One region of the Shewanella sp. SG44-2 genome, then DNA from elsewhere that is predicted to be linked to it. Evidence: predicted binding sites of a transcription regulator. Region 1 holds the regulator's gene; each other region holds the start of a gene.
What was found. The regulator sigma-54, encoded in region 1, starts transcription at its own class of promoters, with help from an activator protein. The targets are predictions, from matches to a motif close to GTTGGCACGNNNNTNGNNT.
Positions count from the first base shown of each region.

Region 1 (3,204 bases):
GCCAAATTGTCGGTCTTTTAGGCCCTAATGGTGCAGGTAAAACAACCACCTTTTATATGGTTGTCGGCTTAGTAAAAAGCGATAAAGGTCGGATATTAATTGACGATGACGACCTTACTGCCGATCCAATGCATTTGCGCGCCCGCAAAGGTATAGGTTACTTACCACAAGAAGCCAGTATTTTCCGCAAGCTTACCGTTTACGACAACATAATGGCCGTACTGCAAACTCGCAAAGAGCTCAGTACAGACCAACGTATTGAGCAACTTGAGCATCTACTCGAAGAATTCCACATTACTCACATACGCGACAGCCAAGGCATGTCGTTATCGGGTGGCGAACGTCGTCGAGTTGAAATTGCGCGCGCTTTAGCTGCTAATCCAAAATTTATTTTGCTTGATGAGCCTTTTGCTGGTGTTGATCCTATTTCGGTCATCGACATTAAAAAAATCATCCAACAACTTAAAAATCGCGGTTTAGGGGTATTAATTACCGACCATAACGTACGTGAAACGCTAGACGTTTGTGAGCGGGCCTATATCGTTAGCCAGGGTAATTTAATCGCCGAAGGCACACCTGATGAGATATTAAGTAATCAACAAGTTCGTGCTGTGTACTTAGGTGAACAATTCAAGCTATAGTTACTTTACTGGCCTTTAGTCTAGCTAACTCATTTCATTGAACGATACCTAAACAACGTTAAATGTCATTGATGTATATGGCAATCCATTACAGTTTCGAGATTGTCATTTTTATTGAAAATCATCTAGGGATAAGCGGTAAATGAAAGCGTCACTCCAACTTAAAATGGGTCAACACTTAACCATGACCCCACAATTGCAGCAAGCCATTCGCTTACTGCAATTATCGTCATTGGAGCTACAGCAGGAAATCCAACAAGCATTAGATTCAAATCCATTACTTGAAATAGAAGATGAGTTTTCTGAAGCAAAAGACTCCTTAAAGGAAAATCGCGACCAAGCGGATACCGACTTTAGTGACAACAGCATTGTTAATGTCGAAAAAGACACTTCCACTGTCGACATTGCAGAATCCATGACCAAAGAAACCATGGATGATTTAGCCATGGATACCACATGGGACGAAGTGTACACAGCCTCACCAATGTCAGGTTCAGGCAGTGCGAGCATGCGCGATGACGACATGCCCTTTCAAGGTGAAACGACCGAAGGTTTGTACGAACATTTAGAATGGCAAAAAAATCTTACCCCATTTTCAGACACTGATCTCGCCATTGCCACCGCCATTATTGATGCCATAGATGAACGCGGTTATTTAACCCAAAGTACCGAAGATATTCTTGAAGCCATGGGTGATGAAAATGTGGAACTTGATGAAGTTGAAGCGGTATTAAAACGCGTTCAACACTTTGACCCTGTTGGTGTTGCTGCACGTGATTTAAGTGAATGTCTATTTATTCAATTAGCACAATTCTCTAACGACACACCACATATCGATAATGCTCGTTTGTTAATTAAAGGCTATTTAGATTTAATTGCTGGCCGTGATTTCAGATTATTGATGCGTAAAACAAAACTAAAAGAAAATGAATTACGTGACGCAATCACTCTAATTCAGACACTCAATCCTCGTCCTGGTTTATTAATTACCCCAATGGATGATGAATACGTTATTCCCGATGTCACTGTATTAAAGAAAAATGGCCGCTGGGTTGTAGAGTTAAACCCAGACAACATGCCTAAAATTGGTGTTAATCAGCAATACGCGGCCATGGCTAGAGGCAGTAAAAACCCGTCGGATAGTCAATTTATTCGAGGCCATCTGCAAGAGGCTAAATGGTTTATTAAAAGTATTGAAAGTCGCAACGATACTTTACTTAAAGTGGCAAATTGCATTGTACAATTTCAGCAAGGCTTTTTTGAATATGGCGAAGAAGCCATGAAGCCTATGGTGCTCAATGATATTGCGGAAGCAGTAGAGATGCACGAATCGACCATTTCACGAGTCACCACACAAAAATATATGCACACCCCACGAGGGTTGTTTGAACTAAAATACTTCTTCTCTAGCCATGTCAGTACTGACGATGGCGGGGAATGCTCATCTACAGCCATTCGTGCTTTTATCAAAAAGCTGGTTGCCGCAGAAAACCAGAAAAAACCACTGAGCGACAGTAAAATGGCTCAGCTTCTGGCAGAACAGGGCATAAACGTTGCGCGTCGTACGATTGCAAAATACCGTGAAGCAATGATGATCCCGCCCTCAAACCAACGTAAGAGTTTATAACCTACTAGGCAATGGAGGATTTTTTATGCAAATAAGTCTGACTGGACATCATGTCGAAATCACAGAATCTTTACGTGAATACGTCCAAGGTAAATTTTCAAAGCTTGAACGGCACTTCGATCAGATCCATAATGTACACGTTGTGCTCAATGTAGAAAAATTACAACAAAAAGCAGAAGCTAAAATCAACGTTAATGGCGCAGAGATTTTTGCAATGTCAGAAAATACTGATATGTATGCTGCAATAGACGCCCTGATCGATAAACTCGACCGTCAGGTAATTAAACACAAAGAGAAGAATACAAAACACTAACGATGGAACTTTGTACCATTCTGCAGCCGGAATGCACTACCTGTGCCACACCGGGCAGTAAGAAAAAAGTACTGGAACTCATCAGCAATTTAGTCGCTGCCCAGTACCCAACCCTGTCTTCGCAAGAGGTTTTTGAAAGCCTGTTAGCGAGAGAGAAAATGGGTAGCACAGGTATAGGAAATGGCATTGCGATACCTCATGGTCGATTAACGACCATCGATCACCCTATCGCGATATTTATTAAATGTGAAGAAGCCATTGCCTTTGATGCAATAGATAAGCAGCCCGTGGATCTTTTATTTGCTTTGTTAGTACCTGCCGACCAGTGCCAACAACATTTAGGCACGTTATCAAGCATGGCCCAAAAGTTAAGCGATAAGCAAATATTGAAACAGCTTCGCAAAACTCACGACGCAACAGAACTTTATCAGGTTATTACTGCATGAAACTTGTCATAGTATCGGGACGTTCAGGCTCAGGAAAATCCGTTGCCCTGAGAGTATTAGAAGACCTAGGATATTATTGTGTTGATAATTTGCCTTTACCACTTATTGGCACATTATTAGCCCAGCTTAAGGGCAGCAATGATTTGGTTGCGATTAGTGTTGATGTTCGTAACATTG
Region 1 is NZ_JACJEU010000026.1:39,007-42,210, forward strand. It holds gene lptB (LPS export ABC transporter ATP-binding protein) at 1-641, shown strand, start outside; gene H5181_RS16315 (RNA polymerase factor sigma-54) at 784-2,268, shown strand; gene hpf (ribosome hibernation promoting factor) at 2,294-2,581, shown strand; gene ptsN (PTS IIA-like nitrogen regulatory protein PtsN) at 2,584-3,027, shown strand; gene rapZ (RNase adapter RapZ) at 3,024-3,204, shown strand, end outside.

Region 2 (3,204 bases), on a different contig from region 1:
AAGGTATTTGTGGTTCCATTGCATATTGCCTGTTAATCCGCGTAAACAGAATAACATCAACCCTATACCTAGCATGCCATACACGCCCATAAATGCCGCATGAGCATGGGTTGCAGTGGTGTTTAAGCCCTGGATAAAGTACAGCGAAATAGGTGGATTAATTAAGAAACCTAATACACCAGCACCTATTAAGTTCCAGAACGAGGTCGCCACAAAGAACATAATCGCCCAGTGATAACGCTCCATCCAAGGGCTGGCTTTACGTAAACGATAGGTTTCCATCGCTTCAAAACCAATTAATGCTAACGGCACAACTTCAAGTGCTGAGAATATCGCTCCCCAAGCAATGACTGATGTTTGAGTACCGGTAAAGTATAAGTGATGTAAGGTACCGATTAGGCCACCGGTTAAAAATACCACAGTTGAGAACAATACTGCACCATTGGCACTTCGAGCGCGGATAAGCCCTAAGCGAACTAACATTAATGCAATTACAGATGTCGCAAATGTTTCAAAGAAGCCTTCAACCCATAAGTGGACCACCCACCAACGCCAGTATTCCGCAATCGCTAGGTTAGAGTGTTTGCCCATAAACAAGCCAGCACCATAAAATAAGCCAATGGCGACACAAGAAGCGTATAGCACCCAAATAACCGGTTGCATGTCGTTGCTGACTTTTAACGCTGGGCGCATTGAAGCAGTGACTAACGCTAACCAAATTAATAAACCTGCCAGCAGTAATACTTGCCATACACGGCCTAAATCGATGTATTCATACCCTTGATGACCAAACAAGAAGTTCATGTCCAGATCAAAATACTGCTGAACACCCAACCACTCACCGGCCATAGAACCAAGGACGATAATAACTAACGCGCCCCAAAGAATGTTTACCCCTAGGCGTTGATACTTCGGCTCGTAACCTGAGAGTGCCGGGGCAATGTATAAGCCAGTGCCTAACCAGGCTGTGGCTATCCAAAATACCGCAAGTTGAGTGTGCCAAGTTCGAGTGACCGAATAAGGCAGAATTTCAGATAATGGGAAACCATAGAACTCTTGGCCTTCAACCGCATAGTGTGCCGTAATTCCACCAACCAGTATTTGCAGTAAAAACAGTCCAATCGCAGTGACAAAGTATTTACCTACCGCTTTTTGCGATGGCGTCGGTTTAGTGAAAAATAATGGGTCATCTTTAGCGGGTTCTGGTAATGCTTCTTCTTTGCAACAGGCATGGTGCCAAATCAACATAGCAATACCAAGAATCAATGTCACTACGCTCAACACTGACCAAACTATGTTATCTGAAGTCGGTAAATTACCTATCTGTGGATCATATGGCCAGTTATTGGTGTAAGTATAATCGTAACCAGGACGTTCGGTTACCGCTGCCCATGAGCCCCAAAATAAGAAAGCATTTAGCAGTTCACGATGGCTGGCATCGGTGATAGTGCCTTCTTTCATTGCATATTGTTCGCGCAGTGATGACAGTGCAGGATCGTCACCAAAAAGTGATAAATAGTGTTGAGTCACTTCATTTATCGCCGCAACTCTGGTGTTTGAAAGCGTAACATAGGTTTTATTCTCTGCACTTTCGACAACCGTATTATGGCGCATATCATTTCTGAGGGCTTTTTCTAACCCTGCTTGCTGCTCTGAATCGAGTTCTGCGAAATCACGATTGAAACGTGCTTTAGCCGTAATAGACAACCAAGCTTGTGCTTCACGGTGTAACCAATCAGCAGTCCAGTCTGGTGCCACATAAGAACCATGACCCCAAATTGAGCCTAACTGATGCCCGCCCATTGAGCGCCATACAAGTTGCCCTTGCTCAATATCGTTTTCGGTAAATATGGGGTGGCCACTGGTGTCAGTAAACGCCGCTGGAATAGGCGGTTTTTCTCGGTATATACCGCTGCCTAAACTAAGTAATACAGTGAAGGAAGCCACAAGCACGATTAATAGTGCAATGCCGGTGAGTTTGTTTTTGCTCATAAGTCCTCTTAGCGCAAAGTCATTTTGATACCGATGACATTACACAAGACGTGCCAACTTTTAATTTTTAAATAAGATATTGATTAATATGCTATTAATGGTTTTGGCGATATGCATTAAATAGTCTTATTGACACATAATGCATGTGTCAATAAGACTATTTAATGTCGAAATGACAGCGGTATTATATTTACTCTGTTATTTCATCGTGGTTTATCTTATTCGATAAAGCTATTTACTTAGCATGCTAACTAGTTATAATGGTTAGTACGCTAATTAAGTGAGTGCTAATCATGTCCCAAGAATTAGAAAGATTAAAAGAACTGTCTCTAGCTGAAAATTTAGGTCGATTGCACCGCTTATGGCGAACGGCTGCCGATGCAGAATTAATCCCGCTAGGTCTTACTCATCCTCGCTGGACAGCATTGTGGAAGTTATTGCGCTTAGGGGACAACGTCAGCCAAAAGGTGCTTGCAGATGCGTTAGAAATTGAATTGCCATCATTAATGCGCACCCTTAATCAATTAGAAGAGCAGGGCTATATGCAACGCCATTGCTGCGAAAAAGATAAACGGGCACGCATTGTCAGCTTAACCCCTGATGGGATTGAGATGCTTAAGCAGATGGAAAGTAAAATCATGCTAGTGCGACGTAATTTATTAGCCGGCATTAGCAGCCAAGAATTAAGTGAATTTGAACGTGTCATCAGTCTGATCAGTGATAACGCTCTTGCTGTGCTGCATAAGAACACTGAACAAGACGACAAAATTCCCAAATGAGAAAGAATATGACTCCAGATCAACAATTTGCACGACTCGTAAAAGTATCTATATTCCTGTTTGTATCAGTGTTTGGCTACTTTATGTTTGCCGACGCTGTGATGCCAATGACGCCACAAGCCATGGCAACACGAATGGTCACTAAAGTAACACCGCAAGTCAGTGGTAAAATTGCTTCTATTGCAGTCGAAAATAACCAATTAGTGGTTAAAGGTGATGTGTTATTTAGCATCGACTCAGCCCCTTATGAGTTAGCGGCTGAGCAGGCTACATTGGCGTTAGAGCAAGCAAAACAAGATAACGCCGAACTTGATGCATCGATACTTGCTGCCAAAGCAGATGTTCAGGCAAATCAAAGTAGTGCACAGCAGAGAAACAGTGAAGCAAAACGCCTTGATGCATTGTACGCTTCTCGAGGTGTATCGCAGCAGTT
Region 2 is NZ_JACJEU010000031.1:20,184-23,387, reverse strand. It holds gene H5181_RS17565 (nitric-oxide reductase large subunit) at 1-1,992, opposite strand, end outside; gene slyA (transcriptional regulator SlyA) at 2,286-2,771, shown strand; gene H5181_RS17555 (HlyD family secretion protein) at 2,780-3,204, shown strand, end outside.
Region 2: the regulator sigma-54 is predicted to act here: its motif matches at 2,032-2,050, upstream of H5181_RS17565 (nitric-oxide reductase large subunit).

Region 3 (3,204 bases), on a different contig from region 1:
AATGAATAACTCACTCGCATCATTTCAAATTATTCTTCAGTTTTAAACTCCAATCGAACTTTTTAAACCCAAATCTACCACTTAGAAATAACAGACTTAATATCAACAACTTACAACAAGAAATTCTACACTCATCCTGTAATCAAACCGTGTGCGAAAACTTTCGTTGGTATCTTGGCAACATCGTTTTATTTCCCAAGACTCCCCCCTGATGTATATAGAGAATATCGGTTGCACTGACAGTATTACTATTCAAATAATGTTGTAACACTAGAAATCCAACCGGGTCGTACAATAATTCAAATTCAATTCCCGACTGGCATACCGTATTCCACATATCAAAACAACGTCGTGATAATTTTCCAAAATGATATTTATGACCATCATTAATAATGTTAGGAAAATAAACCTCATCGACTAATTGTGAGAATTGTTGACGTAAATATTCATCTCCTCCTACGGTACTGCAAGTTAATACCTCTATGGCAATAACATCCATTAATAGTAATTTAGCCTGTTGTTGAATAATTTGTTTATTTAAATAAGCTGCAGTAGTTCCCGTACCTGAGGGTAAAAATATCTTTAACTGTTTTTTTTGTTGATCTTGTGCCCATTGAATAATTTCACTGGCGAGTTGTGCTATCCCAGTTTCGGCATACTCACAACGGCCACCTTCAGGAATAAAAAGTAATTGTTTTTTATCTGCATAGCTTGGGTCTGATGAAACAATATGTCGCATCGCATCGTCTAAATGCATACCGTCAAGGTTTTCAGCATCAGTCAAATGACGAACATCTATAATATTGGCGCCATTTTGTATCGCTGCAGCATAATTCCCCTGAGGATGTTGTAATAAAAACTCGCTGATGTGGCTTACGTAGTAATCAAATTTCCACCCTTGCTGCTTTGCAAGTACAGACAATGAGTACAAGGAGTTTGCTTGTGCAGAGCCCGAAGCCACGATTTGGGTAACATGTGAATAATCATGATGTAAGAAATGATAAAATTTACGCGCTTTATTACCACCAAAATCAGCATGTAATAAATCATCCCGCTTAATGTAGATACTGCGTCCTTCAAAGTTCATCGCTTGTACTGGGCTTATCGAAAACATGAATTGTCTCAATCAACTGTAATATGAGCATTTTAACTAAAAAATGATAAATCTCATCGATTCATTTGTATTAATCATCACACTACATTAGCCATACAGTATAAAATCAACCTTTAAGCTATAAGAATCAGTTAGTTAAAAACATGGCATGAATATGGCTTTATATTAAGTAATATTGACTATTGATAGGATTGAAAATGTCACTTTTACGCTTAATCTTTAATATTGCTTGGTTTTTAATGGGTGGTTTTGTCATGGGACTAGCCTGGTGGCTAGTAGGGGTACTGTGCTTTATCAGTATCATTGGTATCCCATTTGGTCGTGCTTGTTTTGTCATTGGCGAACTTGCTTTCTGGCCATTTGGACAAGAAACCGTTAACCGAAAACACATTTCAGGCCAAGAAGATATTGGCACTGGCACGTTAGGTTTGGTGGGTAATGTCATCTGGTTTTTGTGCTTTGGTATTTGGCTCGCGATTGGTCATCTAGCCCATGCTCTGGCTTGTTTTGTAACGATTATAGGTATTCCTTTCGCGTTACAGCATCTTAAGTTGGCCCTGTTAAGTTTAACCCCTATCGGCCAAACTGTTATTGCCAAACCAACTTATTAACATTCATTAATAACCGTTGAATGACCACTGTTGTAAAAAGCCGATAGTATAATACTATCGGCTTTTTATTTGCCTAATCGCATCAGCAACGTGTACATTGCCATTATTAAGCGCTAAAAGGTTATTCAGCCTCTTTAAAGACAGTAATGGGATCACATGAACTATTGGTTAATGAAGTCTGAACCAGACGACTTTAGTATTGATAATCTACAGATGAGTGAGCAGCAAACCGTTGCTTGGCAGGGTATTCGTAACTATCAAGCACGTAATTACATTCGAGATCAAATCGCCTTAGGCGATGTAGTGTTGTTTTATCACTCTAGCTGTAAAGTACCTGCCATTGTGGGTTTAGCAAAAATTAGCAGTGATGCACAAATCGATATCAGTGCTTTTGATAACCGTTCACCGTATTATGATGTAAAATCTAACACTAATACGCCTCGATGGTGGCAAGTAGATATCCAATTTATGGCCAAATTTTCTAAACCAGTGAGCTTGAAACAATTGAAAGCAGATCTCGCACTGCAAGATATGGTATTAGTGGCTAAAGGTGCTCGCTTGAGTGTTCAGCCCGTCACACCGTTGCAATACCAACATATTATGCAATTAACAATCTTAAAATAATAACGTTAGATTGATGACCTTACATGGGTAACCTTAAGTTAAAACAGAACAGCTCGTCAGCTGACCAGTAAACATTCTAAAAAATCTCCTAAAGACAGCTCAGACTAAGTCAATACAATTAGCTGTAATAGCCTGAGCTCGAATACTAACGGCACAGTGATAAGATCGCGTAATGTCAGAATTAGTTAATCATTCGGCCTATTCCGCCAAGTACAGAACCTTCACCTTTGTCTTTGCCACCACTTGATGGTGCATGAGCAATGATTCTGTCAGCCATACGAGAAAACGGTAAGCTTTGTAACCACACAGTTCCATGGCCTTTTAAGGTTGCAAGGAACAAACCTTCACCACCAAATACCATCGACTTTAATGAGCCTGCACGTTGTATGTCATAATCAATTCCAGGAGTGAACCCCACTAAACAACCGGTATCGACCCGCAATGTCTCACCGTGTAATTCTTTTTTAATCAATGTCCCACCAGCATGCACAAACGCCATGCCATCGCCTTTTAGGCTTTGTAGAATAAATCCTTCCCCACCAAAAAAACCGGTCCCTAAACGTTTATTAAACTTCATACTCACTTGCGTACCTAAAGCTGCCGCTAAAAAGCTGTCTTTTTGGCAGATAAGTTCACCTTGATGTTGAGCTAAGTCAATTGCCAGAATAGTGCCAGGAAATGGTGCAGCAAATGCTACTTTTCGTTTCTGTTGGCCTTGATTGGTAAAGTGAGTCATAAAAATACCCTCACCCGAAATGGCGCGTTTACCAGCACCAAGTAACTTGCCAAAAAAACCGGATTCCGGTTCAGAGCCATCACCCATTCTGGCCTCGAACATAATGTCTTCTTCGAGGT
Region 3 is NZ_JACJEU010000001.1:349,442-352,645, forward strand. It holds gene H5181_RS01470 (1-aminocyclopropane-1-carboxylate deaminase/D-cysteine desulfhydrase) at 143-1,114, opposite strand; gene H5181_RS01475 (YccF domain-containing protein) at 1,312-1,725, shown strand; gene H5181_RS01480 (EVE domain-containing protein) at 1,882-2,349, shown strand; gene H5181_RS01485 (TIGR00266 family protein) at 2,531-3,204, opposite strand, start outside.
Region 3: the regulator sigma-54 is predicted to act here: its motif matches at 1,257-1,275, upstream of H5181_RS01475 (YccF domain-containing protein).

Region 4 (3,204 bases), on a different contig from region 1:
AACAAAATAATAATAAATATATCTGTGGAACGTGAATTATGACTAGTTTATCCCCAAGTGAATTATCCATCCTATTACTTGAGCCTTCAGAGACTCAACGTAAAATTATCATTACACGTCTTCAGCAAGAAGGAGTGAGCAGCATTCAAACTGCCGCAACGATCGCTGAAGCCAAAACGATTATTCAACGCCATAAACCTGACTTAATCGCCAGTGCGCTGCATTTTGTCGATGGTGAAGCCACAGAACTACTGCAGTACATCAAAAGTACCCCCGCATTAAATGATATTCAATTTATGCTGGTTTCCAGTGAGTGTCGCCGTGAACAACTCGAAATCTTTAGGCAATCAGGTGTTGTCGCCATTTTGCCTAAGCCATTTAATGCAGAGCATTTAGCCACGGCACTTAATTCAACCATTGATTTACTCAGCCACGACGAGCTGGATTTAAGCCACTTTGACGTGCATAACATCAGGGTGCTAGTGGTTGATGATAGCCGAATGGCGCGTAATGTGATTAAACGCACTATTGGCAACTTAGGGATGCAACTGATTACTGAAGCGGTTGATGGTGAGCAGGCTATCAATCTGATGAAAGAAAACATGTATGACTTAGTGATAACCGACTACAACATGCCTTCGGTAGATGGATTAGCATTAACGCAATATATCCGTAACCACAGTCAACAATCACATATCCCGATTCTAATGGTGTCGTCAGAAGCCAATGATACCCACCTAAGTAATGTATTTAGTGCTGGGGTTAACGCCTTATGTGATAAACCTTTCGAACCACAGTTAGTAAAGAAAATTCTTTACCAACTGCTAGAAGAATAACCACAGAGCGAAAAAAGACATTATTTGTACTGATTTTGCTGTAAAACCACTACAGATACTGAATTTATGGGATAAAGTGCTTTTAAACCAGCATGGCTTGTGGCATGTTATTCATGTTTTAAAAAACACTTCTATGGAAAGCAGAGAATATCAATATGAACAAAAGTGAATTAATTGCAAAAATCGCTGAAAATGCGGAACTAACTAAAGCTGAAGCTGGCCGCGCACTAAAATCTTTCGAAGAAGCGGTAACTGAAGCCATGAAAAATGGTGATAAAATTTCTATTGTTGGTTTTGGTTCTTTTGAAACCACTCAACGTGCCGCACGTACTGGCCGTAACCCGCAAACTGGCAAAGAAATTCAAATTGCTGCAGCTACTGTGCCTAAGTTTAAAGCTGGTAAAACACTAAAAGATAGCGTTAATTAATTATACGCTCAGTCTTTTTTTGATAGAAACCTCCTCTGTGGAGGTTTTTTATTGGTTATTTTTCAGCTTTGCTTATTCTGTTATCCAGATGCCCGAGTTAAATTAATAATATAGACCACCTCAGACCACCTACTATCCCACAGCAAAACGCTAATCTACTCAATATAAGCGAATATCTAACGCTGATGTATTGTTGCACATTAAAAGTGCGCTCCTGCATCATTTAGCAGCAACAAAGATGCAACAAAATGATCCAGAACTACATAACTTACTAATTTAAAATGTAAAAAAATATTGGCATGCGATTCGCTAATTAATCTTCAGACAAACCAACATTGAGCTCATTTAATGCTACATAAATGCCTCAGTGATAATAAAACTTTAAGGGATGAAGATGAAAAAATCACTATATCAAGCAATTGCGTTATCAACAGGCTTATTACTAAGCGGCTCAGCCCTTGCTGAAGTCACTGGCAATATTGGCGCAACATCGAACTACTTATGGCGTGGCACCACACAAACCAATAATGAAGCAGCCGTTCAAGGCGGCATTGACTATGCTCATGAGTCTGGATTTTATGCCGGTACTTGGGTATCAAATGTCGATTTTGGTGATGAAACCAGTTACGAACTAGACCTTTATGGTGGTTATGGCGGTAACTTTACTGAAGACCTAACTTACGACATCAGCTACCTTTATTATGCTTACCCAGATGCTGGTGGCAGTATTGATTTTGGTGAAGTGGCCTTGGTGCTTGGATGGAAATGGTTAGATGTTGGTTATTCTCAAGTGATCAACGCTGACTCTGATGTGTCTGGTGCAAGTGACGAAACAGATTGGAACTATATTCAAGCCAATGCCAGTTTCCCGTTAACAGAAAAGCTCAGCATTGCATTCCACTACGGTTATTCACAAGGCGATGTTGTTGAAGATTTATTTGGCGACACCTATGCAGACTACAACGTGACTTTAAGCGCTGAAACAGACCTAGGAACAGTCTCATTTATGGCCTCTGACACAGACTTACCAGACAATGATGCTAAAGTTGTTTTAGGCTACTCATATGGCTTTAGCCTATAACGAGTAACCCTATCGCACATGCGCTTTGCTGTATTCGTGTTATCGACGCCACCTAATTGAAGGTGGCGTTTTTTTACCTGCTTGAAAGCGGAGCATTATCTACGCTCAGCACATCCAGAATATTTGATCACAAGCACACTCTACGCACCAACTAGTTGGTTTTACTAGCAAGAAAAACAATTAATGCTAAGCTCAAAGAGAAAGGTAAAAATAGCTGTCCAACTGAGGAAAAATATTTTACTTCCCTATTTAGGTTTTTTTAGTTAGAAAATGCTCATTGAATTAATACCACGCTTTTATTCAACATGAGGGTTTTGTTATGGCTAATCTTAGTGAAAGAGTGCCTGATGACACAGAAATGGACGCGATGACAACGCCTAGAAACGTTAAATCCGCCGAAACATTACAACATAAACGCCAAGTAAAACGCAGATTAGAAGATTTCCTCGAACAAGCTCAATTACGTAAAGCAATTGGTGACGACGATTTTTTCTAAAAAATAGGGATAAACGCCAATGTCGTTTATCCCTGTCTATTTTAAGCGAGCGAACTTAGGCACTACTAAGCGCTATTTAATTGCCTATGCACTTTTAGTTTGTATACGCCTAGTGTGCTTACCAACTTGTGCTTGTGTGAGTAGCAGCTCAGCTTTGGCACCTAGATACACATATATCCCTAACCCAACCAATAGCCCCACGACCGCTAACATCATCAAAATGGCAGGCTCAATATATTGTTTTTCTCCCAGCGATGCTTTAAACATCGTCAGCAAAGCTTCAATTGAAATCGCAATCAAAATGGTCGAAATAAACCGCGTAATCGTTCTACGAGTCGAGCTGTGACGGAAGATATCTTTATG
Region 4 is NZ_JACJEU010000029.1:8,756-11,959, reverse strand. It holds gene H5181_RS17035 (response regulator) at 39-836, shown strand; gene H5181_RS17030 (HU family DNA-binding protein) at 992-1,264, shown strand; gene H5181_RS17025 (TorF family putative porin) at 1,659-2,345, shown strand; gene H5181_RS17020 (PA3496 family putative envelope integrity protein) at 2,665-2,841, shown strand; gene H5181_RS17015 (PDC sensor domain-containing protein) at 2,926-3,204, opposite strand, start outside.
Region 4: the regulator sigma-54 is predicted to act here: its motif matches at 1,558-1,576, upstream of H5181_RS17025 (TorF family putative porin).